Regions from separate parts of the Oliverpabstia sp. genome, predicted to be linked through region 1. Evidence: predicted binding sites of a transcription regulator. Region 1 holds the regulator's gene; the other holds the start of a gene.

Region 1 (16,105 bases):
AGACAGAATCGTCTTCATGAACAATCACAGTTACCTCCTGCCCATCTGCCTGTGTATGAGCCTCCGGTTCCTGATAGAAGATCAAATACCCGAAACTGTATGCCGTTTTTCCAACAAAAATCAGTCCACAGATCAGCAAAACATAGAGCAGAATCCGAATCGCCCCCTTGGCTCCACTTACGGCAGCCTGATACGTTGCATCTTTTTTCTTTTTCTTACTACCCATCTATACTCCTTGCTTATCCTTCCCACATATAACGCGGGGATGTCCGGCAGTGTGATCATACATTCGGGATATTCAGATCAATCCCGTTTCGAAACTGTTCCAGTACCTGCTGAAGCATCCGACAGACATCCAGCTCCGCCTCCAGATATGCATTCACCTCCGGAACTTTCCGAAGCTTTTCATATCTGTTTTCTACTTCATCTGTAATATCGTACAAATCTTCCTGTGTATCGTCATTGTTCATATGAAAGACAGCTACACGGAATTCATCAATCTGTTTTTTCAGCTCCGGATTGGATTTCAGCATCTCCTCACATGCAAGGTACCTCTGATATGCGGAATCCTCTCTGATTACTTCCAGCAGTTTTTCCACGCATTCCTGTATCTTGTTCATGTATCTTACGCCTCCATTATAATTGGCAGAATCATCGGTTTTCTCTTGGTTCTCTTCCACAAAAAGTCACCAAGAGAATCTTTGATCACGCCTTTCATTTTTCCCCAGTCAGAAATTCTTCGATCCAGGCAGGAATCAATAGCATCTTCTACAACACTCTTTGCCTGTCCCATCAGATCTTCGGACTCTCTCACATATACAAACCCACGGGATACAATATCCGGACCTGCCAGAAGCTGGTTACTGTATTTTTCCAGTGTCAGTACCACGATCATAATACCGTCTTCTGCCAGATGCTGACGGTCACGAAGTACGATATTTCCCACATCACCGACACCAAGTCCATCTACCAGGATTGCTCCGGTATGCACTTTACCGGTAATTTCCGCGGATTCATCATTTAATTCCATCACATCACCGGAGTGCATGATGAAAATATTTTCTTTCGGAATACCCAGGCTCTCTGCAATACCTGCCTGTGCTTTCAGATGACGGAATTCTCCATGAACCGGAATCGAATATTTCGGTTTTACCAGAGAGTAAATCAATTTGATCTCTTCCTGGCAGGCATGTCCTGATACATGTACATCCTGGAAAATAACATCTGCCCCTTTGGCTGACAGTTCATTGATGACACGGGATACTGCTTTTTCATTACCCGGAATCGGGTTGGAACTGAAAATAATGGTATCACCTGGTTTAATGGAAACTTTTTTATGAATATTTGCTGCCATACGGGACAAAGCTGCCATAGATTCTCCCTGGCTTCCGGTTGTGATCAGAACCATCTGCTCATCCGGGTAATTTTTCATTTCATCGATATCAATCAGTGTGTTGTCCGGCACATTCAGATAGCCAAGTTCAGACGCTGTTCCAATGACATTGACCATACTTCGACCTTCCACAACTACTTTTCTTCCGTATTTGTAAGCAGAGTTGATGATCTGCTGTACACGGTCTACGTTAGATGCGAACGTCGCAATGATGATTCTTGTATTTTTATGCTCTGCAAACAGATTATCAAAAGTTTTTCCCACGGTACGTTCTGACATGGTAAATCCTTTTCTCTCTGCATTGGTACTGTCACACATCAGTGCAAGAACACCTTTTTTGCCAATCTCTGCAAAACGCTGCAGATCAATGGCATCGCCGAATACCGGTGTATAATCTACTTTAAAGTCACCGGTATGCACAACGATTCCGGCAGGAGAATAAATAGCAAGTGCAGAAGCATCCTGAATACTGTGATTTGTTTTTATAAATTCGATTCGGAAACATCCCAGATTGATCGATTGTCCGTGTTTGATGGTTTTTCTTTTTGTGGTACGAAGTAAGTTGTGTTCTTTTAATTTATTTTCTATCAGACCGATCGTCAGCTTGGTTGCGTAGATCGGTGCATTAATTTCTCTCAAAACATAAGGAAGAGCTCCGATATGATCCTCGTGTCCGTGAGTGATCACAAAACCCTTCACTTTTTCATAATTATCTTTCAAATAGGTAATATCAGGGATGACCAGGTCGATTCCCAGCATATCGTCCTCCGGGAACGCCAGACCACAGTCCACCACAATAATACTGTCTTCGTATTCAAAGGCAGTAATGTTCATTCCAATCTGTTCCAGTCCGCCCAGAGGAATGATTTTCAATTTTCCACCGTTACTTTTTTTCAAATAGCACCTCCGTCACTGCTTACATCTCAATATCCACATCATCCATCATCTGACTGAACACTTTTGACATGGCTTCCAGTTCCACGTCATCTTCCACCATCACATAATCCGCTTCCGGATCCGTCTCCTCAGAAGAGTCTTTCAGGATGTAGGCGTTAGCTTCATCATCCATGGAGTCTGTTACCAGCAGATAATCTGTACCGTTCACCCTGGTCTGCTCTTCTACATAGAATTCCACTGTTTCGCCTTCATCTGTCACAAATTTGATTTTATCCATAATGATTCTACCGTCCTGTTTCTTCATTCTTATTCGCAAGATAATCCAGATACCCCTGCAGAATAAATACCGCAGCGATTTCATCCACATGTTCTTTCCGGTTTTCCCGGCGTACTCCCGTCTCCATCAATACACGGTTGGCAGATACAGTTGTCAGCCGCTCATCCCACATCACAACAGGCAGACCTGTTCGTCTCTCCAGCGTTTCTTTCAGCTCCAGAGATTTCTCAGCCCTGTCTCCCAGTGTATTATTCATATTCTTCGGTAAACCAAGTACGATTTCTTCTACCTGATACTGTGCAATCAGTTCTTCAATTCTTGCCAGCGTCTGGCGCATCTTGTTTTCTGATTTTCTGCGGATGATTTCCACACCCTGGGCAGTAAAACCAAGGGGGTCGCTTACTGCGACTCCCACTGTCTTTGAGCCGTAATCAAGTCCTAGAATTCTCATCAGCGATTCTCCCAGGATCTGTTTTTAATATACTCTTTCAGAAGTTCTTCTACCAGTTCATCACGTTCCACTTTCATGATCATACTTCTGGCACCCTTGTAACTGGTGATATACGTAGGATCTCCGGACATAATATAACCTACAATCTGGTTAACCGGGTTATAACCCTTCTCTTCCATCGCTGTGTATACCACATCCAGGACTTCTTTCACCTGTACTTCCGGCTCTGTTTTCACTTTAAAATACTGTGTATTGCTTAAATTTGCCATTTTTTCACGTCCTCGACTATACTTGATATCTATTCTATTCTAATACAGAAGATGCAAAAATTCAATCAAGTTTACAGTTTTTTTAAACTTTCCATTGCTATTTATCAGTTTTGTAACATTCTGCCGATTACTGTTATTCTGCCGGATCACCGATTTGTTCCACATAATTTTGCTATTCTGCAAGAATGAGATCCTGACCGATGATGTTTTGCAGTTGTACCATAACACGTTTATTTTCCAGATTTTCTTCTGATATTACCGCAACTTTCAGGTATTCCATCGTATGCCCCGTCCAGTAGGTCTGACCCTGAATCTTCTGTTGTTCTTCAAACAAAACTTCTTTTTTCTTTCCCAAAAACTGCTCCATATATTCTCTCTGGCGTTCTTGTCCGAGAGCGATCAAAACTCTGCTTCTTTCTTTTTTTATCTGTTCCGGAAGCTGATCCGGCATGACTGCTGCTTTCGTTCCTTCTCTCTTCGAATACGGGAAAATATGTGTCTCATAAAAATGAATACTGTCCACAAAACTGCGGCTTTCCTCAAATTCTTCTTCTGTTTCTCCCGGAAATCCTGTGATCACATCGGTAGTCAGTGCCGGTGCCGGATAATATTTTCTCAGGATTTCACATTTTTCCCGGTACTCCTGCGCTGTGTACCGTCGATTCATTCGCTTCAGTGTAGCAGTACATCCGCTTTGCAGTGACAGATGAAAATGCGGACACACTTTCGGCAGACTGCTGATCGCTTTTGCGAATTCTTTCGTAATAATCCCCGGTTCGAGAGATCCAAGACGAATCCTCTCGATACCGTCTACCTCATGCACTGCCTGAATCAGCGTCAGCAGATTCTCCTGTTCTTCCGGACGTTCTTTTCCATAAGAACTCAGATGGATCCCTGTCAGTACCACTTCCTGACAACCGGATGCTGCAAGCCGTTTCACTTCCCCTACAACATCCTCTGTTTTTTTACTGCGGATCCTTCCCCTTGCATACGGAATCATACAATACGTACAGAACTGATTGCAGCCGTCCTGGACTTTCAGGTATGCTCTTGTATGTTCTTCGGTACGGTCGATCTCCAGTTTTTCATATTCTTTTGTATGATTGATATCCACACATTCCGTGGTTTTCTGCTGGCCTGATCGATAGTTTTCCAGTATGGAAATCAGTTCCTGTTTTTTATTATTCCCGATTATGATATCTATAGACGCATCTGCTTCTGCTTTTTTTGTATCCGCCTGGACATAACATCCGGCTGCCACCACAATAGCATCCGGATTCATCTTTTTGGCCTTATGAAGCATCTGTCTCGATTTACGGTCAGCGATGTTGGTCACAGTACAGGTATTGATCACATAGATGTCTGCTCCCGGTTCAAAGGGTACGATTTCATATCCTGCTGCCTCTAACATCTGCTGCATTGCTTCTGTCTCGTATGCGTTCACTTTACATCCCAGATTATGCAGTGCAACTTTTCCTTTCATTGTCTACCTTCTTTCTTTTCTGCCAAATTATTCTTTCGTTTTCTTTGAATCTTTGTATGCTTTCACCTTGACTTTTACCATCCAAAACGGTAAGATAAATTTAGCTGAAATGTGCTGCCAGGAACTGTTATTGACAGATTTACCTCCGGCACGGCCAAAAAATAATCTGAATTTTCGGGAGGAAGTTATCATGAAAACTGTTAGTATTTCACTTAATTCCATTGACAAAGTAAAAGCATTTGTAAACGATATTTCCAAATATGATTTCGATTTTGATCTGGTTTCCGGAAGATATGTCATCGATGCAAAATCCATTATGGGTATCTTCAGTCTGGATCTTTCCAAACCGATCAATCTGAATGTTCATGCAGAAGGAAACAACCTGGATGAAGTATTAAAAGTACTTGCTCCATATATCATTGACTGAGTCTGAATTTTTAAATCGGGAGTCTGTTTGCAACAGGCTCCCTTTTTATATTTACTGTTCGTAACTGTTCAGCACTTGTGCAGTTACGAGTCAGAATGGAATGATATTGTACTTCTGCGTTTCGTCAGATTTTATGCCTCAATGTAAATGCGTTCTGCAGTATTGACTGCCTGATCCATCATCTCATCAATCTTCTCTTCCAGTTTTTTCTCTGATTTTTTGATCATCTGAATATTCGGTTTTGTTACCGGATGTTTTGCCACAAAAATCGTACAGCAGTCTTCGTATGGCTGTATGGATGTCTCATACGTATTGATCTTCAGGGAAATATCCACAATTTCCTGTTTGTCGAATCCGATCACCGGACGGAATACCGGCATCGTACATACTTCATTCGTTGCAGCAAGACTCTGCACGGTCTGGCTGGCCACCTGGCCGATGCTCTCTCCTGTGATCAGTCCCAGGCATCCCTGCTCTTTTCCGATGCGTTCCGCAATCTTCATCATATACCGGCGCATAATGATCGTCAGCTCATCGTGTGGGCACTGATCATAGATATACAGCTGAATATCCGTAAAGTTAACCACATACAGATTGATCGGTCCGCTGTATCTTGCCACCAGTTTTGCCAGATCCACAACTTTCTGTTTTGCACGTTCGCTAGTATATGGCGGTGCATGGAAATAAACAGCGTCAATCTTTACGCCACGTTTTGCGATCATATATCCGGCTACCGGAGAGTCAATACCACCGGATAACAGAAGCATCGCTTTTCCGTTGGTTCCGATCGGCATACCGCCCGGTCCCGGAATAGACTCGGAGTAAATATAGATTTTTTCGCGGATCTCAACGGTGATCAGCAGCTGCGGATTATGGACATCCACTTTCATCTCCGGAAAAGCGTCCAGAATCGCTCCTCCAAGATCTGCATTCAGTTCCATAGATGTTCCAGGATAGGTCTTCTTTGCACGACGGACATGCATTTTGAATGATTTATTTTTATCCGGATATACATGATCCACATAAGCTACCACATCTTTTTCCAATTGTTCGTAACCCTGATCTTCCTTAATCACAACCGGACAGATATACGCGATTCCAAATACCCGTTTTAATGCTTCCAGAGCTTCTTCATAATCAAAATCACCCTCAGTCAGCACATAGATTCTCCCCTGCTCTTTGGTTACATGAAAGGTTCCTTCTACCGGTTTCAATACATATTCCATCTGACGGATCAGTGCATCTTCAAACAGATATCTGTTCTTTCCTTTGATGCCGATTTCCGCATATTTTACTAAAAATGCTTTAAACATCTCTTTTCTCCTTCTGCTACTTGCTGTGATTAATGTCTCGCATATCGACGCAGCATCGGTATGACTTCATTTAACACCTGTAACGTGTAATCCAGTTCTTCCCTTGTGGTTGTCTCACAGAAGCTGAACCGAACGGTTGCTTCCATCTGATTCTTCGGCAGTCCAATAGCTGTCAGTGTAGGACTTCCACTTCTTTTGTGCGTAGAGCAGGCACTTCCGGCGGATACGTAGATACCTCTTTCTTCCAGGGTATGTAATAAGACTTCGCTTCTCACGCCCACGAAGGCAGCACTTACGATCTGCGGTGCCGCTTCTTCTCCCTGTGGACCGTGTACCACGACCTGATCCATCTTTGCAAGTTCTCTGACGAAATACGTACGAAGCCCACGCATATGCTTATCATTTTCTTCCAGATGATCATAAACCATTTTGGAAGCCAATCCCAGTCCTGCAATTCCCGGCACATTGTCCGTACCGGAACGCATGCCTTTCTGCTGTCCACCACCGTAAATGATCGGAACGATCTTCATTTTTTCACTGATATATAAGAATCCGGTTCCCTTCGGTCCGTGAATCTTATGTCCGCTCGCGGAAAGCATATCGATATGCATCTTTTTCGGAAGGATCCGGAACTTTCCGTAGGCCTGAATCGCATCCACATGAAAATACGTTTTCGGATTTACCTGCTTGATCAGCTCTCCGATCTCTGCAATCGGTTCCACCGCTCCGATTTCGTTATTTACAAACATTATCGATACCAGAATCGTCTCTGGGCGAATCGCTTCTTTCAGTTCTTCCGGAGAAATCTGTCCCTGTGCATTCACACCCAGTCTCGTCACTTCAAATCCCTGGCTCTCCAGAAATTCTGCAGGAGCAGATACGGCCGGATGTTCAATACTACTGATGATAATATGGTTCCCCTGGCGTCTGTTCGCCAGAGCAGTTCCGATTAGCGCCCAGTTGTTGGACTCAGTTCCACCGGAGGTAAAATAAATCTCTTTTTCTTGTACTTTTAATGTAGCTGCAATCTGTCCGGCAGCTTCTTTCACGTATCGTTCACTCTCCACACCCTTCTGGTGCATGGCAGAAGGATTGCCATAGTCGTCCATCATGGTTTTCACGACGATATCCTTCACTTCTTCATAGCAACGGGTAGTGGCCGAATTATCTAAATATGCTTCCACTTGTTATTCCTTTCCTTCCAGTAAGAACATCAGAATCGAGAGCACTGTCATTCCTGCTGTCTCTGTTCTTAAAATCCGTTTTCCCAGTGTGATCGGCTGTACCTGATGATTCATCGCCAGTTCGATCTCTTCCGGTGTGAATCCACCTTCCGGTCCGATAAAGATACCGATAGACTGCCCCGGTTCGATCTGTTCAAACAGTTTTTTCGTGTGTGCCATATTTTCAGCAAGTTCATACGGAATAAACCGGATATCCAGCTCTTCGGCATAGTTTACTGCCTCTGAAAACTTCATAACAGAATGAATCTCTGGAATCACCATTCGTTTGGACTGTTTGGCAGCACTTTCTGCGATCGTCTGCCACCGTTTCTGTTTGGAAGCTTCTTTTTTCGCATCCAGTTTTACTACCGCCCGGGCCGTGCTCACCGGAATCACTTCATAGACACCAAGTTCCACAGCTTTCTGAATGATCATCTCCATCTTGTCACTCTTTGGAAGTCCCTGAAACAGATAAATCTTTGACGGCAGCTCCATGCCCACTTCCTGCACATAACTGATATCTGCAATTACTTCTTCTGCTTCCATCTCGCTCACCAGACAGGTGTATTCCAGATTGTCACCTGCACTGATCAGGATCGTCTCTCCCTGACGCATCCGAAGCACATTTTTAATATGGTTCACATCACTGCCTGTGATATGTATCTTTTTTTCTTCCATATCAATCTGTTCTTGTTTTACAAAAAAACGATACATCTTACGCCTGCTTTCTTGCGGTTACGGATACCCACTCACCCTGATATGTTACTTCCAGAATCTCCAGACCGGCTGCCTTTACGGCATCAACTACGGTCTGCTCTTTGTCATCAATGATACCGGAGGTAATGTATACAGCACCCGGTTTCATCTGGTTGACAATGACCGGGGTCAGCGGCACCAGAACATCTGCCAGAATATTTGCCACTACGATGTCGTAACATTCATAGCCTACTTTATCCTGTACTTCTTTGTCATCGATGATATTTCCGATCATCATATCAAAGCTTTCCGGTGCGATTCCGTTTACTTCTTTATTTTCTTCTACTGCCGGTACTGCGCATGGATCCAGATCAGTTCCGACTGCATGTTTTGCCCCCATTTTCAGTGCAATGATAGAAAGGATACCACTTCCGGTTCCCACATCGAGAAGTTCTGTCTCCGATGTTACATATTTTTTCAGCTGACGGATACACAACTGTGTAGTCTCATGCATACCGGTTCCGAAGGCAGTGCCCGGATCGATATGTATAATCATTTTATCTTTGTCTTCTTCTTTTACTTCTTCCCAGGAAGGGATGATCAGGATATCATCCACATAAAACTGTTTGAAATATTTTTTCCAGTTATTGATCCAGTCAATGTCTTCCGTCTCGTCAACTGTGATACTTCCTTCTCCGATCTGGCAGAACATCCGCAGAGATTCCAGTTCTTCTTTCACCTGGGAAAGAATCTCTTCTTCGGTCTTTTCTTCTCCATTTACCGTAAGGGTTCCGTCTTCTGTCTCTTCCACAAAAAAACTCAGATAAGCGATTCCATCGTCTTCCGGTCCATCCGGCAGAATATCCACAAACATCAGCTCCTTTTCCATTGCAGTCAAAGGTACTTTGTCTTCAATCTGTGCGCCTTCCAGCCCGATATCATATAATGTACTGATGATAATATCTTCTGCATCTGTCACTGTTTTTATTTTAAATTTTTTCCATTTCATAAACTTTCTTACCTTTCTGTACAAGTACACAAGTGCATAGCTATGATAACTATACTAGATTCTGTTCAAAAAAGCAACAAAAGAGATTGTCCGGAAAACATTTCTGTTTTCCGGACAGTCCCTTTTTTCTGTAGCTGTGGTCTTTAATCTTCAAACGTTTCTTTCAATTTATCCATAAAACGTTTTTTCTTTTCTTTTTCCGGCGCCGGTTTTCCCTGACATGCCGCATCGAATGCACGAAGCGCATCTTTTGCTTCCTCGGAAAGTTTGGTCGGTACCTGAACAACCAGTGTAACATATTGATCACCGCGAACATTTTTGTTTCTCAGTGACGGTACACCTTTTCCACGCAAACGGATCTTGGTATCGGTCTGTGTTCCCGGTTTTACTTCGTATTCTACTTCACCGTCTACCGTGCTGATGCGGATCTTGCCACCCAGTGCAGCCTGTGCATAAGTGATCGGTGCCGTGGAGAAGATATTCATATCCTGTCTCTGGAAAATCGGATGGCGAGCCACCTGTACTTCTACCAGCAGGTCTCCTCTCGGTCCACCATTAGTTCCGGGTTCGCCTTTTTCACGGATACGGATACTCTGTCCATCATCAATACCAGCCGGAATAGATACCTGAATCTTCTTTCTGCTTGCGGTAAATCCGGTTCCCCGGCAATCCGGGCATTTGTCTTTGATGATCTTACCGGTTCCACCACAGTCCGGACAGGTCTGTACGTTTCGCACCATACCAAACATGGACTGCTGGGTATATGTTACCTGACCGGTTCCATGACATTTGCTGCAGGTCTCCGGAGAAGTGCCCGGTTTTGCACCGGTTCCGTTACACTTGGTACAGGTATCCTTCAGTGTCAGTTCCAGTTCTTTCTCACAGCCGAAAACTGCTTCCTGGAAGGTAATGTGAACCACTGCACGCAGATTTGCTCCGCGCATCGGACCATTGTTCGCTCTGCGGCTTCTTCCGCCACCGAACAGATCCCCGAAAATATCGCCGAAGATATCGCCCATATCTGCGCCGTTAAAGTCGAATCCACCGAAACCGCCACCCTGTCCGGCTCCGCCATTTTCAAATGCTGCATGACCGTACTGGTCATATGTTCTTCTCTTTTCCGGATCACTCAGTACAGTGTACGCCTCTGTCGCCTCTTTAAATTTTGCTTCTGCTTCTTTATCCCCTGGGTTCATATCCGGATGATACTTTTTTGCCAGTTTCCGGTATGCTTTTTTCAAGGTCGCATCATCAGCTCCGCGCTCTACACCCAGAACCTCATAATAATCTCTTTTCTCTGCCATTTTCTTTCACCTTATCGAAACGCCTCGTACCCCTGGGGGATACAACTGCGGAATTATCTACTCATATGATGTCAGGATCAAAAGTTCAGAAATCTTCCTGCAAGCAGGCTTATGTCAGATTTCCGATCCTGAAGCCCGGGCATCATCACATTATGGGGACGGTGACCCTTCCGGTATCCCCGTCCCCTGCATTTACTTACACGACTTGTATAACCATCTGGTAAGTATGATTTATTCTTTATTCGTATTAAACTTCTTTGTAGTCAGCGTCTACTACATCGTCGCCGTATCCTGCTTCACTGGATCCCTGAGAAGCACCGCCTGCTGCTCCACTCATGTCCGGACCTGCACCCTGAGCACCTGCTGCTCCCTGTGCCTGTTCATATACTTTTGCAAACAGTTTCTGTGCGCTTTCCATCAGTTTTTCTTTTGCAGCTTTGATCTCTGCAACCTGCTCATCTGTCATGTTATCTACAGGAGCTTTTGCGATCAGATCTTTCAGAGCTGCCAGATCAGCTTCTACTGCTGTCTTATCGTTGGCATCCAGTTTGTCGCCTACCTCTTCGATAGCTTTCTCTGTCTGGAATACCATAGCGTCTGCATCGTTTCTTGTATCGATGGCTTCTTTTCTCTTCTTATCCTGTGCTTCGTACTCAGCAGCTTCTTTTACTGCTTTGTCGATATCGGAATCAGACATATTGGAACCGGCTGTAATGGTAATATGCTGTTCTTTTCCTGTTCCCAGGTCTTTTGCAGATACATTTACAATACCGTTGGCATCAATATCAAAAGTTACTTCGATCTGCGGAACACCTCTTCTTGCTGGCGGGATTCCATCCAGACGGAACTGACCAAGAGATTTGTTGTCTTTCGCGAACTGTCTCTCACCCTGTACTACGTTGATATCTACTGCTGTCTGGTTATCTGCTGCTGTAGAGAAGATCTGGCTCTTCTTGGTCGGGATTGTTGTATTTCTCTCGATCAGTCTGGTTGCGATACCACCCATTGTCTCGATAGACAGTGACAGTGGAGTTACATCCAGAAGCAGGATATCGCCGGCACCGGCATCGCCTGCCAGTTTACCACCCTGTACGGAAGCTCCCAGAGCTACGCACTCATCCGGGTTCAGGCTCTTGCTTGGTTCATGTCCTGTCAGCTGTTTTACTTTATCTTGTACAGCCGGGATACGTGTAGAACCACCAACCAGAAGGACTTTGCTCAGTTCAGAAGCTGTCAGTCCTGCATCAGACAGTGCTCTTCTTACAGGTTCTGCTGTCAGTTCTACCAGATCATGTGTCAGTTCATCAAATTTTGCTTTTGTCAGGTTCATATCGAAATGTTTCGGACCTTCTGCTGTAGCTGTGATGAATGGCAGGTTGATGTTGGTTGTTGTAGAAGAAGAAAGTTCTTTTTTCGCTTTCTCTGCTGCTTCTTTGATTCTCTGCAGAGCCATCTTATCCTGAGACAGGTCTACGCCTTCGGTTCTCTTGAACTCTGCCAGCATGTAATCTGCTACTTTCTGGTCGAAATCATCACCACCCAGACGGTTGTTACCTGCGGTAGACAGAACTTCGATAACACCATCACCGATCTCGATGATAGATACATCAAATGTACCACCACCTAAGTCGTATACCATGATCTTCTGTTCCTGTTCGTTGTCCAGACCATAGGCAAGAGCTGCTGCTGTAGGCTCGTTGATGATACGTTTTACATCCAGACCTGCAATCTTACCTGCATCTTTGGTTGCCTGACGCTGTGCATCGTTAAAGTAAGCCGGAACAGTGATAACTGCTTCTGTTACTTTTTCACCCAGGTAGTTTTCTGCATCAGATTTCATCTTCTGCAGAATCATAGCAGAAATCTCCTGTGGAGAATATTTTTTGTCATCGATGGTTACTTTGTAGTCAGTACCCATATGTCTTTTAATAGAAGAAACTGTTTTATCTGCGTTGGTTACTGCCTGACGTTTTGCAGGTTCACCTACCAGTCTTTCTCCTGTTTTTGTAAATGCTACTACAGATGGTGTTGTTCTTGCTCCTTCTGCATTTGTGATAACGGTTGGTTTACCACCTTCCATAACAGCTACGCAACTATTTGTTGTTCCTAAGTCAATACCAATGATTTTTCCCATGACTATTTCCTCCTCATGAATTATAATCTATATTCTGATAATTGTTAATTGGCTACTTTTACCATACTGTGGCGGATTACACTGTCTTTATACATGTAACCCTTCTGGAACTCTTCTACTATGATGTTCTCTCCGACTGTTTCATCTTCCACATGCATCACTGCATTATGGAAATCAGGATTGAATTCATTTCCTACAGCTTCAATGGCTTTTACTCCCATGCCATCCAGTGCGCTAAGGAACTGCTTGTAGATTTTTTCCATTCCCTGTACGAAAGGATCTTCTTTGTCTTCTGCGACATCCAGACCTCTTTCAAAATTATCTACTACCGGAAGAATCTTTTCGATCACATCTTTTGCTCCCACAGCATACATACCTGCTTTTTCTTTTTCGGTACGTTTTCTGAAATTTTCAAACTCGGCCATCTGGCGTTTTACCCGATCAGTCAGTTCTTCAATTTTTTCATCTTTTTTATCTTTTTTCTTTTTTCCAAAAAGTTTCTTTTCTTTGGCTTCTTCCACTTCTTCGCTTCCTGCCTGAGTTTCAGGAGTTGCTTCGGTGACTTCGCTTTCGGCTGCTTCGGTTTCTTTTACTTTCTCAGCTGTCTCCTCAGCAGTTGTTTTATTTTCTTCTGCCATCTCTCACATTCCACCTTTCTACGGCTTTTTGAATATGTTGTCCAACTGGACTTTCAATGTTTTCAGATTATCTACTACATTTTCATAATCCATTCTCTTCGGTCCGATAATTCCTATCGTTCCTTTCATTCCCTCTCCCAGATCATACGATGCGGTTACTACACTACAATCTTTCATGGTCTGTATCGGGCTTTCATTTCCTATATATACCTGAATCCCTGTATTCTCTCCGGAATCAGAAACGGTATCCTTGATCATCTCAACCAGTTCCTGTTTATCCTCAAATGCGGATATCAGTTCACTGGCCTTACTGCTGTCTGCCAGTTCCGGATATTTGAAAATGTTGGTCGCTCCGCTTGTATACACCGGAACTTCCTCATCGTCCACTGCAATGGCATCTGCCACCGCGTCTAATACGGTACTCACCACACCACTGTGGACACCTGCCTGTTCTTTCAGCTTCGTGATCATGCCAAGACTGATCTCTTCGATCGTCAGACCATTCAGCTGTGTATTCAATAACAGGTTCAGTTTCAGGATCTGTTCATCATCGATCGTCTCATCCAGATTTACGATCTGGTTCTTTACCAGGTTGCCTTCCACAACGATCACTGCCAGAAGCTGTTCTTCGTTCAGCTTGGATAACTGAATGAATTTTACTTTGTTGTGATGATAGGTAGGACCGGTAATGAGTGTCGCATAATTCGTATTGGATGCGAGCACCTTGACCACCTGTTTTAGCACCCGTTCCATCCGATCTGTTTTCTCGATCATCATTTCCTTCATCTCGGAAACTTCCTGATCTTTTTCTTTCATCAGTTCATCGACATATAATCGATAACCGAGATCCGATGGAATCCTGCCCGCTGAGGTGTGAGGCTGTACAATGTATCCCAGATCTTCCAGATCCGACATCTCATTTCGAATGGTGGCAGAACTCAGATTCAAATCTGTGTACTTGGAAATGGTTCTCGAACCAACCGGCTCACCAGTTTCCAGATAGGTCTGGATAATCGCTTTTAAAATCTTGCGTTTTCTTTCATCCAAATCCTGCATCTTCTCTGCCTCCTTCTTTGTCTTTTTTGTTGTGTTAGCACTCATTTAAGTGGAGTGCTAACATCTATGGTTTAAAGATAGCACTGCCTCTTTTATTTGTCAATGGGTATTTTGAAATTTTTTGTTTTTTTCTTCGTCTTGGATTTCTAATCACCTTCAGTAAGGCATTTTGACTTGTATGTCTCTGGATTTTGGCAAAAAACATGCAAAAGCACCTCGCGGAATGCTACCCTGTACATAAAAAGAAAGAATCTTCTGCTGTAAATATCCGCTCACACATTTCGGGAACATTTTTTCAGAAAATTCTTTCTTTATATAATATACTGATTTTTTGAGTCGTATTCCTACCTGTCCAGTTCTTCCAGATTCTTCTTCAGTTCGATCATCTGGTCGCGCAGCTCGGCGGCCATCTCGAAGTTCAGGTCGGCTGCTGCCGCTTTCATCTGTTTCTGTATTTTTCCGATCAGTTCTTCGAGTTCCTCTCGGCTCATGGATTCCATATCTTTTTCCAGTTTCTTCTGCGTTTTCGCCACCTCTTTGGATATGCTGATCAGATCTCTGACTGCCTTTTTGATCGTCTTCGGTGTAATTCCGTGTTCCTTATTATATGTTTCCTGCAATTCTCTTCTTCGAAGTGTCTCATCGATGGCGCGGCGCATGGAATCTGTGATCACATCTGCATACATGATGACATGTCCCTCCGCATTTCTTGCTGCACGGCCGATTGTCTGGATCAGAGAAGTTTCCGATCGCAGGAATCCTTCCTTGTCCGCATCCAGGATCGCCACCAGTGAGATCTCCGGGATATCCAGACCCTCTCGAAGCAGGTTGATACCCACCAGCACATCAAATACATCCAGACGCATATCGCGGATGATTTCCGATCGTTCCAGCGTATCGATATCGGAATGCAGGTATTTGACACGGATACCCAGATCTTTCATATAATCGGTCAGTTCCTCTGCCATTCGTTTTGTAAGCGTTGTCACCAGAATCTTATTATGTTTTTCCACTTCTTTGTTGACTTCTCCTACCAGATCGTCAATCTGTCCCTCCACCGGACGCACTTCCACATAAGGATCCAGAAGTCCGGTCGGTCGGATAATCTGCTCTGCACGAAGAAGTTCATGATCCTTTTCATATTGTCCCGGCGTTGCCGACACGAAAAGCACCTGATCGATCCGTTCTTCAAATTCCTCAAAATTCAGCGGTCGGTTATCTTTTGCTGACGGAAGACGGAATCCATAGTCCACCAGCGTCGATTTTCTTGACTGGTCACCAAAATACATACCGCGCACCTGTGGTACCGTAATATGTGACTCATCAATCATGATCAGATAGTCATCCCCGAAGTAATCCATCAGTGTATACGGCGGCTCTCCCGGTTTCAGTCCTGCCAGATGCCGGGAATAGTTCTCGATACCGGAACAAAAACCTGTCTCTTTCATCATTTCCAGATCAAAATTGGTCCGTTCGCTGATTCTCTGTGCCTCGAGAAGTTTGTCTTCGCTTTTAAAATACGCCACCTGTTCTTC
Region 2 (16,105 bases), on a different contig from region 1:
TCGGCTACACCAAGCACAGTGCCATGTGCAAATCCGGTCATCACTTCACTTCCTCCATTGATTCCGGTTCTGTACTGTACACTGTCATATCCACCAAGCTCTAATGCCTTCTCGATCACCGGTGTAAAGTCCTTATCTTCCCCGATATGAACCATCTGCGGATAAGAAACGACTTCTGTAGTAAAGACACGGTCTGCATAGCTTGGTTTTACCGGCATCAGGCAGTTTGTTGTATAAAGGATTGCACCCGGAACGTTGTCGAATTCCTTCTGCTGGTTCTGCCATGCTGTTCCGAAGTTGCCCTTTAAGTGCGGATACTCTTTCAGTTCCGGATATGCATGTGCCGGAAGCATCTCGCCATGGGTATAGATATTGATGCCCTTTCCTTCGGTCTGTTCCAGAAGCAGCTTCAGATCACGCAGATCATGACCGGTAACCACGATAAACGGCCCTTTTTCCACTTTCATTGAAACCTCTGTAGGTTTCGGGATTCCGTAAGTCTCTGTGTTGGCACGATCCAGCAGTTCCATACAGGTCAGATTAACTTTTCCCGTCTCCAGAACCACCGGGAGAAGTTCTTCCATGCCAAGATCCATAGACAGCGTAGCCAGTGCTTTATATAAGAAGAAGTTCACTTCTTCCGACTGATATCCAAGTACCATCGCATGGTATGCATACGCTGCAACACCCCGGATGCCGAATAATAACAGGGATTTTAACGACCGGATATCCTCGTCTGCATTCCAGATTTGTTCCATATCATAATTGTCTGTATTTCCACATTTTGCCACACAGGTTCCGCATCCCGGTGCGATTCTGCTTTTTTCCTCTTCCACACGCTCGATCATCACACGAATCGTCTCTTCATTGAAACTTACATTGGTCAGTGTTGTAAATAATCCCTCGATGATCACCCGGTCGGTATCGGCGGTCTTCGGATTGTTGCCGCAGGTCTTCGCAAGGCCGATCAGTGCCCCTGTCAGCTCATCCTGCGCCTTTGCTACATCAGCCGTCTTTCCGCATACTCCGCGCTTTCCGGTACATCCATTGCATCCTGCTGTCTGCTCACACTGAAAACAAAACATATTTTTCTCCATTTTTTGTACTCCTTTTATCAGTTTTTTTATCGTTTTCTTTACTTTTACCTTATCTATCTCATAAGTATCCCTGATTTTTCTGCTTTTATCCTTCGTACTATGTCTCTCGCACAGATAGCCTCACGGATTACACCGTTTGGTTTTTCCCATCCGTCTGCCTTTAAAACGTTCTGGCCGTTACTCCCGGATCGTACCGTCAGTTCCGACCGTGATCACCTGCCATGGCAGCCGTTTTCCGCTCTCTTCAAGGGCACGTTTTGCCGCCATCTCAAGTCCTCCGCAACATGGAACCTCCATGCGGACAACAGTGATACTCTGCACCTCATTCTGCCGGATGATCTCTGCCAGTTTAACGGCATAATCGGTGCTGTCAAGTTTCGGACATCCCACCAGCACCACACGATCTTTTAAAAATTCATCGTGGAACTTCGCATAAGCGTATGCTGTACAGTCTGCCGCGATCAGCAGGTTCGCTCCCTCATAAAAAGGTGCATGCACCGGCAGTAATTTGATCTGTACCGGCCACTGACGCAGACGGGAACGCTCCGCTTTCGCCTTTTCTTCTTTATTTTTCAGCACTGCCGCCTCGTCATAAGCTTCCGCTTCCCGTTCAATAAAATGAATCGCATCCATCGGACATGCCGGAAGGCAATCCCCCAGTCCGTCACAGTAATCGTCGCGCATCAGTTTTGCTTTCCCGTTTACCATACCGATTGCCCCTTCGTGACAGGCCTTAGCACAGGCGCCACAACCGTTACATTTATCTTCCTCTATCTGAATCACTCTTCGGATCATATTCGATTCCTCCTTATTTTCTATATGCACTCCTGAAATCTCTCTATATCTGATTTTACACAAATGCATTTCTGTCTCTGTTATGCTGTCCTTCTTCTCTTTGCAACAGCTCCCTTGCGTTTACAAACAGAGGATACTATAATATCAGATAAAAATATGTTGTTTTAACCACAAAAAGGAGAAAAAATGAATTTTCCAATATTAAAAAAAATCCCCCTGTTTTATGGTGTGAAACCGGAGGAAATTCCGTCTATTCTGCATTGTCTCTCCGGACAGATCCGGTCGTTTTCCAAAGGGGAAATGATCTTTTGTGCCGGTGAATCTATTACCGCTGTAGGAATCGTGCTGGAAGGTTCTGTTCATATTGAAATTGACGATTTCTGGGGCAGTAAAAATATCCTGAATCACGTCGGACCCGGACAGCTTTTCGGCGAAGCCTACGCCTGTTCCCCTTCGGAACCGCTGATGGTCAATGTCGTATCCGTCACGCCCAGTCAGATTTTATTTCTGGATGTTCCGAAGATTTTGCATACCTGTGAAAAACCATGCAGTCATCACCAGCAGATGATTGAAAATCTGCTCCGCATCATGGCAACCAGTAACCTGCAGCTTTCCCGCCGGATCCTGCACACCACACCGAAAACCATCCGTGAACGGCTGCTCGCCTATCTTTCCTATCAGGAACTGCTCACCGGATCGCCTGAGATCACCATCGCCTTCAACCGCCAGCAGCTCGCTGACTATCTCAGCGTGGATCGGAGTGCGCTTTCGAAAGAAATTGGGAAAATGCAGAAGGACGGGCTGCTGGAAGTGAAAAAAAATGAATTTGTCCTAAAAAGCAGAGAATAAAGAATATGATGCCGTGTGCATCTTCGCAGAGTGTTCCCGATTTACTGAAAAACAGTTTTTGTAAGACACTAAACAGGGCAAATCGCTCTTTCGAACGATTCGCCCTGTTTGTGTTTTTATTTACTTGATTTTTGTATTATTCAGCCTCTTCAGCTGTCTCCGGTTCCGGTACACTGTTGTGAACTGCGGTGCAGGATACAACAACTGCTTCCGGATCTGTTTTCAGATCGATGTTCGGATTCTTGGCGATCTCCAGATCTTTGACTTTGATCACATCACCGATCTTCATCTCACCGACATCCACCTGAACTTTATCCACCAGGTCAGCAGGCAGTGCCTTATAAGAAATCTCTTCCAGATCTTCCTGCAGAACACCTGCCTCTACTTTCTCATGGTTGAGCAGAACGATTTCCGCTACGGAATGTACTTTCTCGGTACTTACCAGTGCCTGGAAATCCATCTCATCCACGCGGTTTGCCATTGCATTGTAATCAACCTCTTTGATCAGTGCATCGTAGGTCTTGCCGTCTACTTCCAGCATAACCTGACTTCCTTTGTTGTCCGTCTTCAGCAGCTGATCTACTGCCTTTTTCGTCATCTGGATCGGAAGAGATCCTTCAATCTCTCTGCCAAACAGATTACCTGTGACATAGCCTTCTCTTCTTAATTTCTTTGCTTTGACGTCCATGCTTCTTTTTTCAGCTTTTAAAGTATTCATTTATCTTTTCCTCCAAACTGATTGCTTAGCAGCCTTCTACAAAGAGGTTTTGTTAAGTATTATATATAAATGTGCTACCGTCTGCCATCCGGCAAACCGTATGGTTAATAGTTACCCGATTCAGATATTATCCTTCAATGGCGATGTATTTGTTTTCTTCCACTGCCGGTTTTGCTTCTTTCTTCGGAACGAACAGTTTCAGAATACCATGTTTGAATTCGGCTTTGATCTCACCCGGATCTACTTCCTCTCCCACATAGAAGCTACGTGTGCAGGCACCTGCATAACGTTCTTTACGGATATATTTTCCGGTTTCTTTTTCTTTCTCGTCTTTATCAAGGCCTTTGGCTGCCTCGATGGTCATATAACCATTTTCCAGAGAAACCTTTACTTCATCTTTGGCAAATCCCGGAAGATCTATTTCAAATTCATATCCATTGTCTTTTTCTTTGATATCGGTTTTCATCACATGTCCGGCTCTTCTGCCGTACAGTTTTTTCTCTGCTTTGTGCAGTTCCTTGCCGGTATCGAACGGAAAATAATCATCAAAAAAGTCATCAAACAAATTCTCTCCAAAAATACTAGGCATCAACATAAGTCATCTCTCCTTTTTATTCATCATGTATTATTACCTTGTTTCTTTGGAACTGGGATGCTTCAGGAGCTTTCGAACTTTTTCTTCGTTCTTTTTGTTCCCTTCCTTTGTTCTAGATGTAATATAACACTTCAATCAGCACTCGTCAAGGGGGAGTGCTGATTTTTTTTGTGAAGATTTTGTGTCCTTCCGTGACATTCGTCTGGTACATCGTCTCACAGACAAATGAATGATTCAGTTATTTCGAAAACAATGTATCAGGTCTCATGGGAGCACGGACTTTGACTCGTTGCCCACGTAAATGAAAAACGAACTTCCACCCTTACTTTGTTTGCCACAACATCAAGGTAGAAGTTCGTTTTTCAATTAGTTATCAGGTCTTCGTATGCCGGTTTACATATTTCGCCTTATATTTTGAGTACACGATCGTCTGGTCTTTATACAGCCCGTAATATCCGGACACTGCATAGCTGACCGTCACAGCCAGCAGATAATACGAAACGCCCTGGAAGCCAAACAACTCAAAGGCTATCAGTATAGAAGTAACCGGGCAGTTCGTCACACCGCAGAACACAGCGGTCATCCCGGCGGCTGCACTTAAAGACGGTGAAAATCCCATTATCTGTCCTGCCAGACAGCCAAAGGTAGCACCAATGGCAAATGAAGGAACGATCTCCCCCCCTCGAAAACCTGCACGCATCGTCAGTGCTGTCAGAAGCATTTTCCAGAAAAAGTCAAAGGTCTGCGTCTGTCCATGTTCCACTGCCTGTTCGATCAGCTGATTACCCGCACCCATATACCGGTCTGTCCCAAGGATCCAGTACAGGACTACTACCAGACAGCCCGCCGCGAAGACACGCAGATATGGATTTTTCATCCATTTATCATATCCCTTGCTCACATATTCCAGTAACAGACAAAAAAGGATACTGACTGCACCGCAGCCTACGGCGATGATGCCCATTTTAATCCCGTTTTCCATCGAAAATGCCGGGATTCCCGTGACATGAAAGTTCTCCGGATGGATTCCGAAACTTCCCGCAAAATCATAAGCAACCAGCGATGCCACCACACAGGGCAGCAAAGCCGCATAGTACATCACACCTACGCTGACCACTTCCATGGCAAATATCGCTGCCGCCATCGGCGTACCGAAAACAGCCGAAAACGCAGCACTCATCCCGCACATAACGATCACATGGCGGTCTTCCTCATCCAGATGAATCCACCGTCCCAGTTGATTTCCGATACTTCCTCCAAGCTGGATCGCCGCACCTTCCCGGCCTGCTGAGCCACCAAGCAGATGTGTCAATGCTGTAGCGATAAAAATCAGTGGTGCTGAACGAAGCGGGACCTCATCCTGCGACCGGATCGTAGAGAGTACCTGGTTCGTTCCTCTGTCCTCTTTTCCAATCTTCTGATATAAAAATACAATCAACAGACCACCAAAAGGCAATAATAAAACAACCGCCGGTCTGTCTGCCCGAAACTGTGTCACCCAGCTCAGACACCCGGCAAATAAACTGCTGGCACCGCCAACCACTCCACCGATCAGAAGTGCCAGCAGGATCCATTTGACAAAGTTGCTCATATCCTGCTGTATCCGTTTTCCATAATAATGTGACATCACTTCCAGACGGTGATGTCCCTTTTTCATAGGTTCCATATGTTTCCCCGCTTCCCTTTCCTCTTTCGTATTTCCGCCTCATTTTCCCGGAATCATACTTTCTTTCAGTATACGCCATCCCTGTATATTTTTCCAGCGCAATGAACTTTAAATATCATGGAAAATTGGTTCACTGTTACGGTTCACTGGCTCAATTATTGATATGCAGTGCAACGAAAAAACAGGGCGAAGCTGCTTCCCTCTCAGCGTTCGCCCTGTTTTCCCTTATTTCTTTTACTCCCTCACATCACTGCCTGATCCCCTTATGCGTAGATTCCCTCAGAATCTGTAATCTCGTACTCAAAAGTCTTCAGATTTGCGCGCAGTGTTGCACTCTCGCCCTGGTTTGTCCAGATGAAGGTAATGATTTCACCTTCTGTGGATACTGCAAGTTCTGCATCAAAGCCGAACGCTTTGGATACGTTTCTAAAATGCAGAAGTTTCAACTGCTCTTTTACGATATCTGTCTTCATCAGTTCTTCGATCTGTGCTGCGGACAGATTGGTACGGTTGATTTCTTTATGACCGCCGGCACCGGCACGTTTAACAGCCTCGTGGTCGTTCTTGCCAGCGAAAAGATCCAAGTACCATACCTGCGGTTTTCCAGGCATGAACATCTGCAGTGCTCTGGCCATAAGCATTTTTTTGTCATCTTCGCCCAGTGCACTGTAATAAGTTGCATTTACCTGATAATATACATTTTTCTGACCATGAAGATCTTTCACATATCCGCCTCTTGCAACAACAGTGTCGATGATCTGCTGGATTCTTTCTTCCGGGATCAGCCCCTTCAGATCCAGAAGCGGGATTCCATCGTGGCAGCCCAGCATGTTGACTACATGGATTTCTTTTTCCATCAGTTCTTTTGCCCATTTTTCCAGAGTGGAACCGTTGCCGCTTTCCAGTGCATCGATGATCATGCCCGGAAGGAAGAAATCGTAGGTCATGTAACCCTGTTTTGCAATCTGTTCATAGTTCTTCTCTCCGTAGCTTGCATGGATCTCCGGAAGAAGGGTCAGATTGTATTTGTCTGCCAGTTTTCGTACTTTTTCCAGTACTTCCCATGTTCCCGGCTCATTCAGGAAGTTTTTTTCTCCCGGCTCCTTCGGTGCATAAGCAAATGCGTCCAGACGCACGATCTTTGCTCCATATGCAGCCAGCGTCTTCAGTGTTTCGTCATAAAACTCCCATACCAGTGGAGATTTGATATTCAGATCCATCTGTCCCAGATATTTTCTCTTGCTCTCCAGAAGTTCTACCACGCTGTCTTTACAGAAAGTATCAATGCTGAGTTCTGACGGTTTTTTACCTGCTGCAATCTCCTCATTGACTTTCTTCGCGATCAGATCTGCTTTGTAATACTGTACCTTTGCCACCTGCATAATGTCCTGTGCATCCAGTACCGGATATTTAATTTCCTGATAGAACGTATTCCAGTAAGGCACATTTTTTCCGTCCGGGAAACGTACCATCAGGATGGGAAGACCCGGTTTACGGAAGAACATATGCTCGATCAGTTCCTGATCCGGCTGGATATATCCTTCTTCAGTCATGGTTCCCTTTCCTTCCCAGAACTTGTTCCAGTCGATAAAGAAATCACGGTATTTGGAGTCGTCGCCGTTTTTCAGGATATCCTGAAACTGCCTGGATAATACAGAAGCATGGTTCAGGATAAAATCCAGTTTCAGATTAATTCCCAGTTCTTCCAGTGCTTCCAGATCTTTTTTATCTGCCAGTTCTTCATTCAATGTGTAATCGATTACAGAGAACCCGCGATCAAGATCTGTATTAAATACGCTGGGCAGAATATAGAAGGAAGAAAATACATCCTTTAATTCCGGTTTCTGTAAAAATCCGGTGATATCACTGAGGGTTCCACCTACGCTGTCCGGATATGCATTTAACATCGGTTTTGCATCTGCTGTAACGGTCATTTTACTCATGCTTCTCTCTCCTTATATTCTTCCCTGATCCATGATCTCTTTGTATTCGTCATAGGATAACAGTTTTCCTGCTTTGGATACGATCACTTTCGCTTTATGAGCCTGGCTCTCCAGCATATCCTGTTCCAGTTCCAGTACCATGGTGGTAAATGGGCTGTCTACAGCACCGTCACGATTTCTTGCTTTTCTGTGTGCCATAGTCTCCTGCGGAGTACTGTTTAACAGAACCGGGATATCTACACCCTTGTAATTGTCACTGTTTCCGTGTGTCCACTCGATGATCAGGATCTCGGTATCAGAGAAATCCACTTCTTCATACCACAGTTCGGTATCTTCTCTTCCCATCCGTTTCAGCCAGATCTTTTCTGCCTTGTTTTTAAAGCTTTCAACGATTTCTTCCACTTCTTTGAAATCGATTTCATTCAGGGTACCAAGATATCCTCTCAGGCCTGCCTTACCATTCTCCAGATAAGATTCATACCAGTCGTAGCTCTCTTTCAGCTTCGGATCTGCATCCATTCCTGCAATCTGTCTTTCATGGATGATGTCGAATCTTTCTTTTGTAAATGTTCCGTCTTTTACCATACCGCGGATCGCGCTCTCACGAAATACATGAAGACGTTCTGCATCGTTGTACTTTGGAATTCTGTGCGGATAGTTATCTCCGGACAGTGTATAGGCTTTCATGCCAATCTGATTAAAATAGAAAGAAAGCAGAGAAGCGGTCTCTGATTTTCCTACTCCGGATCCACCGCATACAGTCAGTACGATCTTGCGGTCTGCGTCTTCTTTTTTCAGTTCTCTGATCTGTCCTAAAAGTTCTCTGAAGATCAGGTTTGCTTTGTTGATGTGATCTTCACCAATCTCGATCTTGTCTCCTGGCATGTCGCCCTGTGGGATCTTCTCCGGGATCACCGGTGCAGTCCATGCAGAAGGATTTTCCACATATTTGTTCATGTTTGCCTCCTCTTGTCCGGCTGCCTTCCGACAGCCGCTGAATCATTGCGTTTTCGTAACTGTTCCATACCTTCACAGGTACGGACCAAAATGCATGTAAGCTCATCTTCGATGATATCATTTTGGCTTATTTGTCAGATAAAGGAATTATATCACGACATTGTGAAAAACATATCGCAATATAATCGGTGTTATTATATGCCAGATACCCGTTTTCCGTCAATATTTCTTCAAAATATTTCTCCGTGTAATTTTTGTGTAATATTTGCTTAATATCTTTATGGTAAAATATCTCATATTTTTTTAGAGGAGGAAATCTATGAAAAAGTTTTATACGTGGTATCAAAAACATATCACAGGTGCAATCTTTATCGGCCTGATTCTCGGTATTCTGACCGGACTTTTTCTGGCTGGACGATTTGAACCTGTACTGACCGTCACCAGTCTTCTGGGAAGCATCTATATGAATGCACTGAATATGATGATCTTCCCTCTGGTCTTCTGTTCCATCATCATGGGTATCACCAGTATCGGTAATGCCCGTACCACCGGAAAGATCACCGGTTATTCCATGATCTTTTTCCTGTGTACCACCGGACTTGCCAGTCTGGCAGGACTGATCATCCCACGTCTGATCCGCCTTGGAAAAGGAGTTAACTTCGAGATGGCAACTTCCGATATCCAGGCTACCGAGATGACCAGCATCCTGGATACCGTAAAAAACCTGATCCCGTCCAATCCGGTAGCTGCTTTTGCCAACGGAAATATGCTTCAGGTTCTGGTATTTGCCGTTATCATCGGTTTTACCCTGTTGGCGATCAAAGAAAAAGGGGAACCTCTGTTACATCTGATTGATTCCTGTAACGAGGTATGTCTGAAGATCATCAGCACCGTGATGTATTTTACCCCGATCGGTGTCTTCTGTACCATCGTACCGGTTGTAGAAGCCAACGGAACCAAGACGATCCTGTCTCTGGCTACCCAGCTGATCATTCTGTATGTGACTTTCTACGGATTTGCACTGTTCATCTATGGAGGATCCGTAAAACTTCTTGGTAAGACAAGCCCGGTCAAATTCTTCAAGGCCATCATGCCTGCTGCTCTGAATGCCTTCGGAACCTGTTCCAGTTCCGCAACCATCCCGATCAGCAAACAGTGTGTGGAAGAAGAACTCGGTGTCTCCAACAAGATCACCAGTATCACCATTCCTCTGGGAGCAACCGTCAACATGGATGCGGTATCCATCCTGATGTCCTTTATGATCATGTTCTTCGCTAATGCCTGCGGTATTAACGTAAGCATCAGCATGATGATCATTATCCTGTTAGCCAACGTTCTCCTTTCTGTGGGAACTCCGGGTATCCCCGGCGGAGCCATTGCTTCTTTCGCAGCTCTTGCTACCATGGCAGGGCTTCCGGCCGGCGTTATGGGTGTCTACATCAGTATCAACACCCTGTGTGACATGGGTGCAACCTGTGTCAATGTCATCGGTGACCTGGCTGCCTGTGTGGTTCTGAAGGAGAAAATCAAGTTAGACGAATAAAACAATTAATTACATAAGTGCAGAAAACGGGATACACCCGGACATCGAAAATGATTCCAGGTGCATCCCGTTTTTATTTTCTCATTTTTTTCAGCAGATTTTCTCCAGCCCTCTTACAATCTTTCCGATCCGCTCCATATCTACCGAAGAATAATTCATTACATACGTGTTTTCAATTCCTGCCTTCTTTTCATAGTAGAACTTGGAAAGTGGTGACAGCTTGATGCCCTGGGCTTTTGCCAGCTCTATTACATTCTCCTCAGCTTTCTCCGTTTTCAGTTTCATCAAGAAATGCACACCGGCCTCTTCCCCGGATATTTCCACGCATTTGTGCAGACCACTATCCCAGATCGCAGATAAGAATCCATTTTTCTTATTTTGATAGTAATTGCGCAGCCTGTTAATATGTTTTTCGAAATATCCTTCTTTGATAAACAGATCCAGAGTATATTGTTCAAAGTTTGATACCGTACAGGAATAAAATGATAATTTCTGATAAAACTGTTCCAGAAGCGGACGCGGCAGGATCATATAACTGATACGTACAGTAGAAGCCAGCGTCTTTGTAAAGGTATTCATATAAATAACTTTTTCGGAAATATCGATACTTTGCAGTGTGGGGATCGGTTTCCCGCCCAGACGCAGTTCACTGTCGTAATCGTCCTCGATGATGTACCTCCTTTCTCCTTTTGAAGCCCAACCAAGAAGTTCATAACGGCGGCTGATCGGCATCACAATTCCGGTCGGATAATGATGGGATGGAGAAATATGTACGATATCTACCTTTTTTTCTTCTAACTGAGAAACTTCCACGCCTTCATCATCCATATCGATGTATGTCCAGTTTACCTGATAGTTCCGATAGATTTTCCCGATCTTCTGATATCCCGGATTTTCCACCGCATAGACTGCCTCGTGTCCCAGAAGCTGGATCAGCAGACCGTACAGGTACTCGGTTCCGGCTCCTATGATGATCTGCTCCGGCTGTACCGTCATGCCCCTGAAATCCTTCAGATAGCCCGCGATGGACTGTCTGAGTGACATAATTCCTCCACAGGGCGGGTTGGTCATCAACTGAATCCGGCTGTCGCTTAACACCTCCCTGACCATCTTCGCCCAGATGGTAAAGGGAAACTGATCGGCCTCGGTCTGATTACTGGTAAAATCAGCCAGATAACTGTTTTCTCCACTGGTCATGGGAATAATCTCCTGCACTTCTTCTCTCTGTTTTGTCTCCAACACCCCTTTAAAGTCCGTTACATAGAATCCTCTTTTGGGCATGGAATAAATATAGCCCTCCGCGATCAGCTGCTCATAGGCATTTTCTACAGTGATCACGCTGATACCCAGATTTTTTGCAAAACTCCGCTTGGAGGGAAGTTTTTCTCCTGCCTGCAAAGTCCCCTGTAAAATATCGTTTTTGATGCATTTGTACAGATATTCATACATGGAATCTGACCCTATATTTGTGAAATTATACGTCAGCATTGTTCTTCTTTTCTCCTGTCTGGCCTTACTGAATATATTTATTTTGATAATTTTTTCATATCCACTTTAGCATTATAATCTACCCATACATTTTTTTCAAGAGATTAACCTACTACTTAAGGAGGAATATTATTATTATGGAAAACAGATACGAACTGAACAAGGAACTGGCACAGATGTTAAAGGGCGGTGTCATCATGGATGTCACCACACCGGAGCAGGCAAAGATCGCGGAAGCAGCAGGTGCCTGTGCTGTCATGGCACTGGAACGGATACCTGCAGATATCCGTGCAGCCGGCGGTGTTTCCCGTATGAGTGATCCGAAGATGATTCAGGGGATCCAGAATGCTGTTACTATCCCGGTTATGGCCAAATGCCGAATCGGTCATTTTGTGGAGGCTCAGGTTCTCGAAGCGATCGAGATTGACTATATCGATGAGAGTGAAGTGCTCTCTCCTGCAGATGATGTGTACCATATCAATAAGAAAAACTTTAAAGTACCTTTTGTATGTGGAGCAAAGGATCTGGGCGAGGCGCTTCGCCGGATCAACGAGGGTGCTTCCATGATCCGTACCAAAGGAGAACCTGGTACCGGTGATATCGTGCAGGCGGTACGTCATATGCGTAAAATGAACAGTGCGATCGCACAGATCAAAGGCATGCGTGAGGATGAGCTTTTTGAGATTGCAAAGCAGTTACAGGTTCCTTTTGATCTGGTTGCTTATGTACATGAAAATGGAAAGCTTCCGGTGGTTAATTTTGCAGCCGGAGGTGTGGCTACTCCTGCAGATGCAGCTTTGATGATGCAGCTGGGTGCCGAGGGTGTCTTCGTAGGATCCGGTATCTTCAAATCAGGCAATCCGGAGAAGAGAGCAAATGCGATTGTGAAAGCGGTTACGAATTATACAGATGCGAAGATAATCGCCAGATTATCTGAGGATCTCGGGGAAGCGATGGTCGGTATCAACGAATCTGAGATTCAGCTTCTGATGGCAGAAAGGGGAAAGTAAGATGAAAATTGCAGTTCTTGCCGTACAGGGAGCTTTTATCGAGCACGAGCGGAAACTGGAAGTACTTGGGGCTTCCTGTGTGGAGCTTCGCAAGGCAGAGGATCTGAACCAGTCTTATGACGGGCTGGTTCTTCCCGGCGGCGAAAGTACGGTACAGGGGAAGCTTTTACGGGAGCTTGGGATGTTTGATACGATCCGGAAGCAGATTAAGAAGGGACTTCCGGTTTTGGCTACCTGTGCGGGGATGATTCTTCTGGCGGATTCGCTGGAGGGGGATGCGATGGTACATCTTCAGACGGTTCCGATGACGGTGAAGAGGAATGCTTATGGACGGCAGTTGGGGAGTTTTCACACGGAAGCAGAGTTTAAAGGAATTGGGGAGATTCCTATGACGTTTATCCGCGCGCCTTATGTGGCGGATGTTTCGGATGGCGTTGAGGTACTGGCTGTAGTACAGGATCGGATTGTGGCGATTCGGTATGGGAAGCAGATGGCGCTGGCGTTTCATCCGGAGCTGGATGAGGATCATCGGGTGCATGAAGAGTTTTTACGGATGTGTGGAGAAAAATAAGTTCGGTTGGGTTCATGACGGACGAAGCGGGAGGGCGGACAGCGCCGGGCAGACAGCTGCTGGTAACGCAAATCTGAGCTAGTCACCAACTCCGACTATGTTCACGAGGGTCGGCGGACCCTCGCGAAAGTCTGCGTAGGTGCCGGATCTCATCTTTGCTAAAAGCACCAGCAAAAGGCTGTCTGCCCGGCGCTGTCCGCCCTCCCGCTTCTGGCTTTCGTTGAGACTGGTTTTGTTCGATGGGAGATTTCCCTCTGGTAGATTGTTTTTGATTTTGGAAGTTACTATTCAATAAGTGACATATGACTTGTAACTTTGAAAGTACTGAACAGTTCCCTTTGAAACTGTTTACTCTTTAAGTTGTTTTTTATCATAACTGCTTAGTAAAAAAGACAGCCTGTTTTCGCATTAGTTTTTGCTTAAACAGACTGTCCGCAGCGCGGCAAAACGGTTTTCTCCATTTGGATCAATTTTCACCATCTCGGATGAATATCCGGGCAGTGGCGGTGGGTTATGGCGGCGCGCATTTCTACATAGCAGCCGCAGATGCGGCACATACCGGAGAGCAGGTGGTCGCAGGTTTTGCACTGGGACAGGCGGGTTTCGTATTCCTGATCCGGGGTTTTGTCGTCGGGGTTCAGGTTGGCGATGTATTCGTACATGGTTTTGTAGGTGTCTGCTTCGCTCATTTCACGAAGCAGACATTTTTTGCAGATTCTTGTGAATGTGTCCATTGTTTTTTCTTTCTCTGTTTTTTATATCGTGTCATTTTACCGGAAAAGGGCAGCCTGTATAACAGGCCACCCTTTTGGTATCGCAGGGATTGCTCCGCGATTTTCACGCGGACTTTATTTCAGTGCAATGTGCAGTACACTGCAGGCCGGAATGGTGAATTTGATTCCGGCGTGTACTTTTTCTACGCCTTCGAAGGACTGTACCACTACGTTTTCCGGATCATCGAAAGTATTTTTTGCATGCATTTCCTGGGTTACGATCTGAGCTTCGATGGATTCCACTTTTTTACCAAGGATGGTAGTTTCGATCGGGTAAGCATGTTCCAGATCCAGGTTGGTCATGGTGATATGCATCACACCGTCCGTATCTACGGATACAGACTCAGACAGATTTGGTACCATATTTTCTTCTTCCAGTCCGACGGTTTCTGTCTCCAGGGTGCTGTCCAGGAGGTCTGCGTCCTGATGGTATTTGTACATATCAAATACATGATAGGTCGGGGTCTTGATCATTTTGCTGCCTTCGGTCAGGATTACGGCCTGCAAGACGTTTATCATCTGGGCGATGTTTGCCATTTTTACGCGGTCGCTGTGTTTATTAAAGATATTCAGGTTGATACCTGCTACCAGGGCATCGCGCATCGTGTTCTGCTGATACAGGAAGCCCGGGTTGGTTCCCGGTTCTACTTCGTACCAGGTTCCCCATTCATCGACGATCATTCCGACTTCTTTTTTCGGATCGTATTTATCCATGATCGCTCCGTGACGGGTGATCAGTTCGTCCATGTACCAGGTCTTTTTCATGGTCTGGTACCATTTTTTTTCGTCAAATTCAGTAGCACTTCCTTTGTTTAACCATCCGCCCGGATGCGTATAGTAGTGCAGAGACAGCCCGTCCATAAATCCGTGCTGACCCGGTTCGTTTCGACGGAAGGTGGTTTTCATGACTTCCTCTGTCCACTCGTAATCGTCCACATTTGCTCCGCAGGCGATCTTTTTGATCGGTTTGTTTCCGGCATAGTTCCGCACATATGTCTGGTATCTGCGGTACATATTTCCATAGAAATCCGGATTCATGTTACCGCCACAGCCCCAGTTTTCATTTCCCACACCAAAGTAATCTACCGTCCACGCTTCTTTGTGACCGTTTTTCGTTCTCAGGTCTGCCATCGGGGATACGCCCTCGAAGGTCATGTATTCTACCCACTCAGACATTTCCTGTACGGTTCCGCTTCCCATGTTGCCGTTGATATAAGTCTCACAGCCCAGCTGACGGCACAGCTCGAAGAATTCGTGCGTTCCGAAGCTGTTGTCTTCTACCACGCCGCCCCAGTGGGTGTTGACGATTTTCTTTCTTCCTTCTTTCGGTCCGATGCCGTCTTTCCAGTGATATTCGTCAGCGAAACATCCACCCGGCCAGCGAAGTACCGGGATACGGATCTGTTTTAAGGCTTCCACCACATCGGTACGCATCCCGTTGACGTTCGGAATTTCAGAATTTTCTCCCACATACAGTCCCTCATAAATACACCTTCCCAGATGCTCGGAAAAATGTCCCTGCAGTTCTTTATTGATATGGGAAAGTTTTCGTTCTGCATTGATTACTAATTTTGCCATGTTGTTCCTCCATATTTTTATGTATAAAGTATATTTTCAAATATCCGTTTACAAATACTCTGTTTCTTCCACCTTCTGGTACACAAATACCGGGAATCCTTTTTCGTCATACATCACTTTCATGATTCTCGCATGGCGGTTCGGGTCGTACAGTGGATCTCCGATGATCTCGTCATACGGGCGGGCATGATAGACACAAAGATCCGTCACACCATCTTCTGCCTTTACAAAGCAGTTATGCCCCGGTCCGTAAATCCCCTTTTCTTCGTCGGTTTTCAGTACCGAATGCCGCAGTTTCGTCCATGCATGCGGATCCAGCAGATCTGCATTTTCATCGATATACATCATTCCCATGCAGTAGCATGCTCCCGTCGCGCTTGCGGAAAAAGTCAGAAAAATCTTTCCGTCATGTTTTAAGATCGCCGGTCCTTCATTTACCCAGAAATCCACCCGCTCCCAGTCATAATCCGGTGTTGTCAACAATACCTGATCCGTGCAGAGTTTGTTGGCTGCTGCCATTTT

The links. Region 1 encodes HrcA, which represses chaperone genes, less so after heat shock. Its sites were predicted from a motif close to TGTTAGCACTCNNNNNNNNNGAGTGCTAACA; they were not measured.
Region 2: the regulator HrcA is predicted to act here: its motif matches at 4,188-4,218, upstream of MSA64_RS09225 (Hsp20/alpha crystallin family protein).

What each region holds. Positions count from the first base shown of each region.
Region 1 is NZ_JALFPR010000081.1:49,874-65,978, forward strand. Features, by position in the region: gene MSA64_RS05380 (hypothetical protein) at 1-226, opposite strand, end outside; gene MSA64_RS05385 (YlbF family regulator) at 282-620, opposite strand; gene MSA64_RS05390 (ribonuclease J) at 626-2,290, opposite strand; gene MSA64_RS05395 (DUF1292 domain-containing protein) at 2,310-2,567, opposite strand; gene ruvX (Holliday junction resolvase RuvX) at 2,575-3,018, opposite strand; gene MSA64_RS05405 (IreB family regulatory phosphoprotein) at 3,018-3,287, opposite strand; gene mtaB (tRNA (N(6)-L-threonylcarbamoyladenosine(37)-C(2))-methylthiotransferase MtaB) at 3,460-4,770, opposite strand; gene MSA64_RS05415 (HPr family phosphocarrier protein) at 4,961-5,197, shown strand; gene thiI (tRNA uracil 4-sulfurtransferase ThiI) at 5,329-6,510, opposite strand; gene MSA64_RS05425 (cysteine desulfurase family protein) at 6,540-7,694, opposite strand; gene MSA64_RS05430 (16S rRNA (uracil(1498)-N(3))-methyltransferase) at 7,698-8,447, opposite strand; gene prmA (50S ribosomal protein L11 methyltransferase) at 8,449-9,438, opposite strand; gene dnaJ (molecular chaperone DnaJ) at 9,582-10,742, opposite strand; gene dnaK (molecular chaperone DnaK) at 10,990-12,876, opposite strand; gene grpE (nucleotide exchange factor GrpE) at 12,921-13,514, opposite strand; gene hrcA (heat-inducible transcriptional repressor HrcA) at 13,533-14,570, opposite strand; gene uvrB (excinuclease ABC subunit UvrB) at 14,915-16,105, opposite strand, start outside.
Region 2 is NZ_JALFPR010000131.1:1,635-17,739, forward strand. Features, by position in the region: gene hcp (hydroxylamine reductase) at 1-1,097, opposite strand, end outside; gene MSA64_RS09210 (ATP-binding protein) at 1,275-1,892, opposite strand; gene MSA64_RS09215 (Crp/Fnr family transcriptional regulator) at 2,079-2,741, shown strand; gene MSA64_RS09220 (50S ribosomal protein L25) at 2,878-3,459, opposite strand; gene MSA64_RS09225 (Hsp20/alpha crystallin family protein) at 3,587-4,054, opposite strand; gene MSA64_RS09230 (chloride channel protein) at 4,428-5,720, opposite strand; gene MSA64_RS09235 (alpha-amylase family glycosyl hydrolase) at 5,984-7,663, opposite strand; gene MSA64_RS09240 (adenylylsulfate kinase) at 7,676-8,620, opposite strand; gene MSA64_RS09245 (dicarboxylate/amino acid:cation symporter) at 8,940-10,163, shown strand; gene pdxR (MocR-like pyridoxine biosynthesis transcription factor PdxR) at 10,254-11,651, opposite strand; gene pdxS (pyridoxal 5'-phosphate synthase lyase subunit PdxS) at 11,789-12,661, shown strand; gene pdxT (pyridoxal 5'-phosphate synthase glutaminase subunit PdxT) at 12,663-13,232, shown strand; gene MSA64_RS09265 (DUF6171 family protein) at 13,706-13,966, opposite strand; gene MSA64_RS09270 (alpha-N-arabinofuranosidase) at 14,081-15,583, opposite strand; gene MSA64_RS09275 (family 43 glycosylhydrolase) at 15,632-16,105, opposite strand, start outside.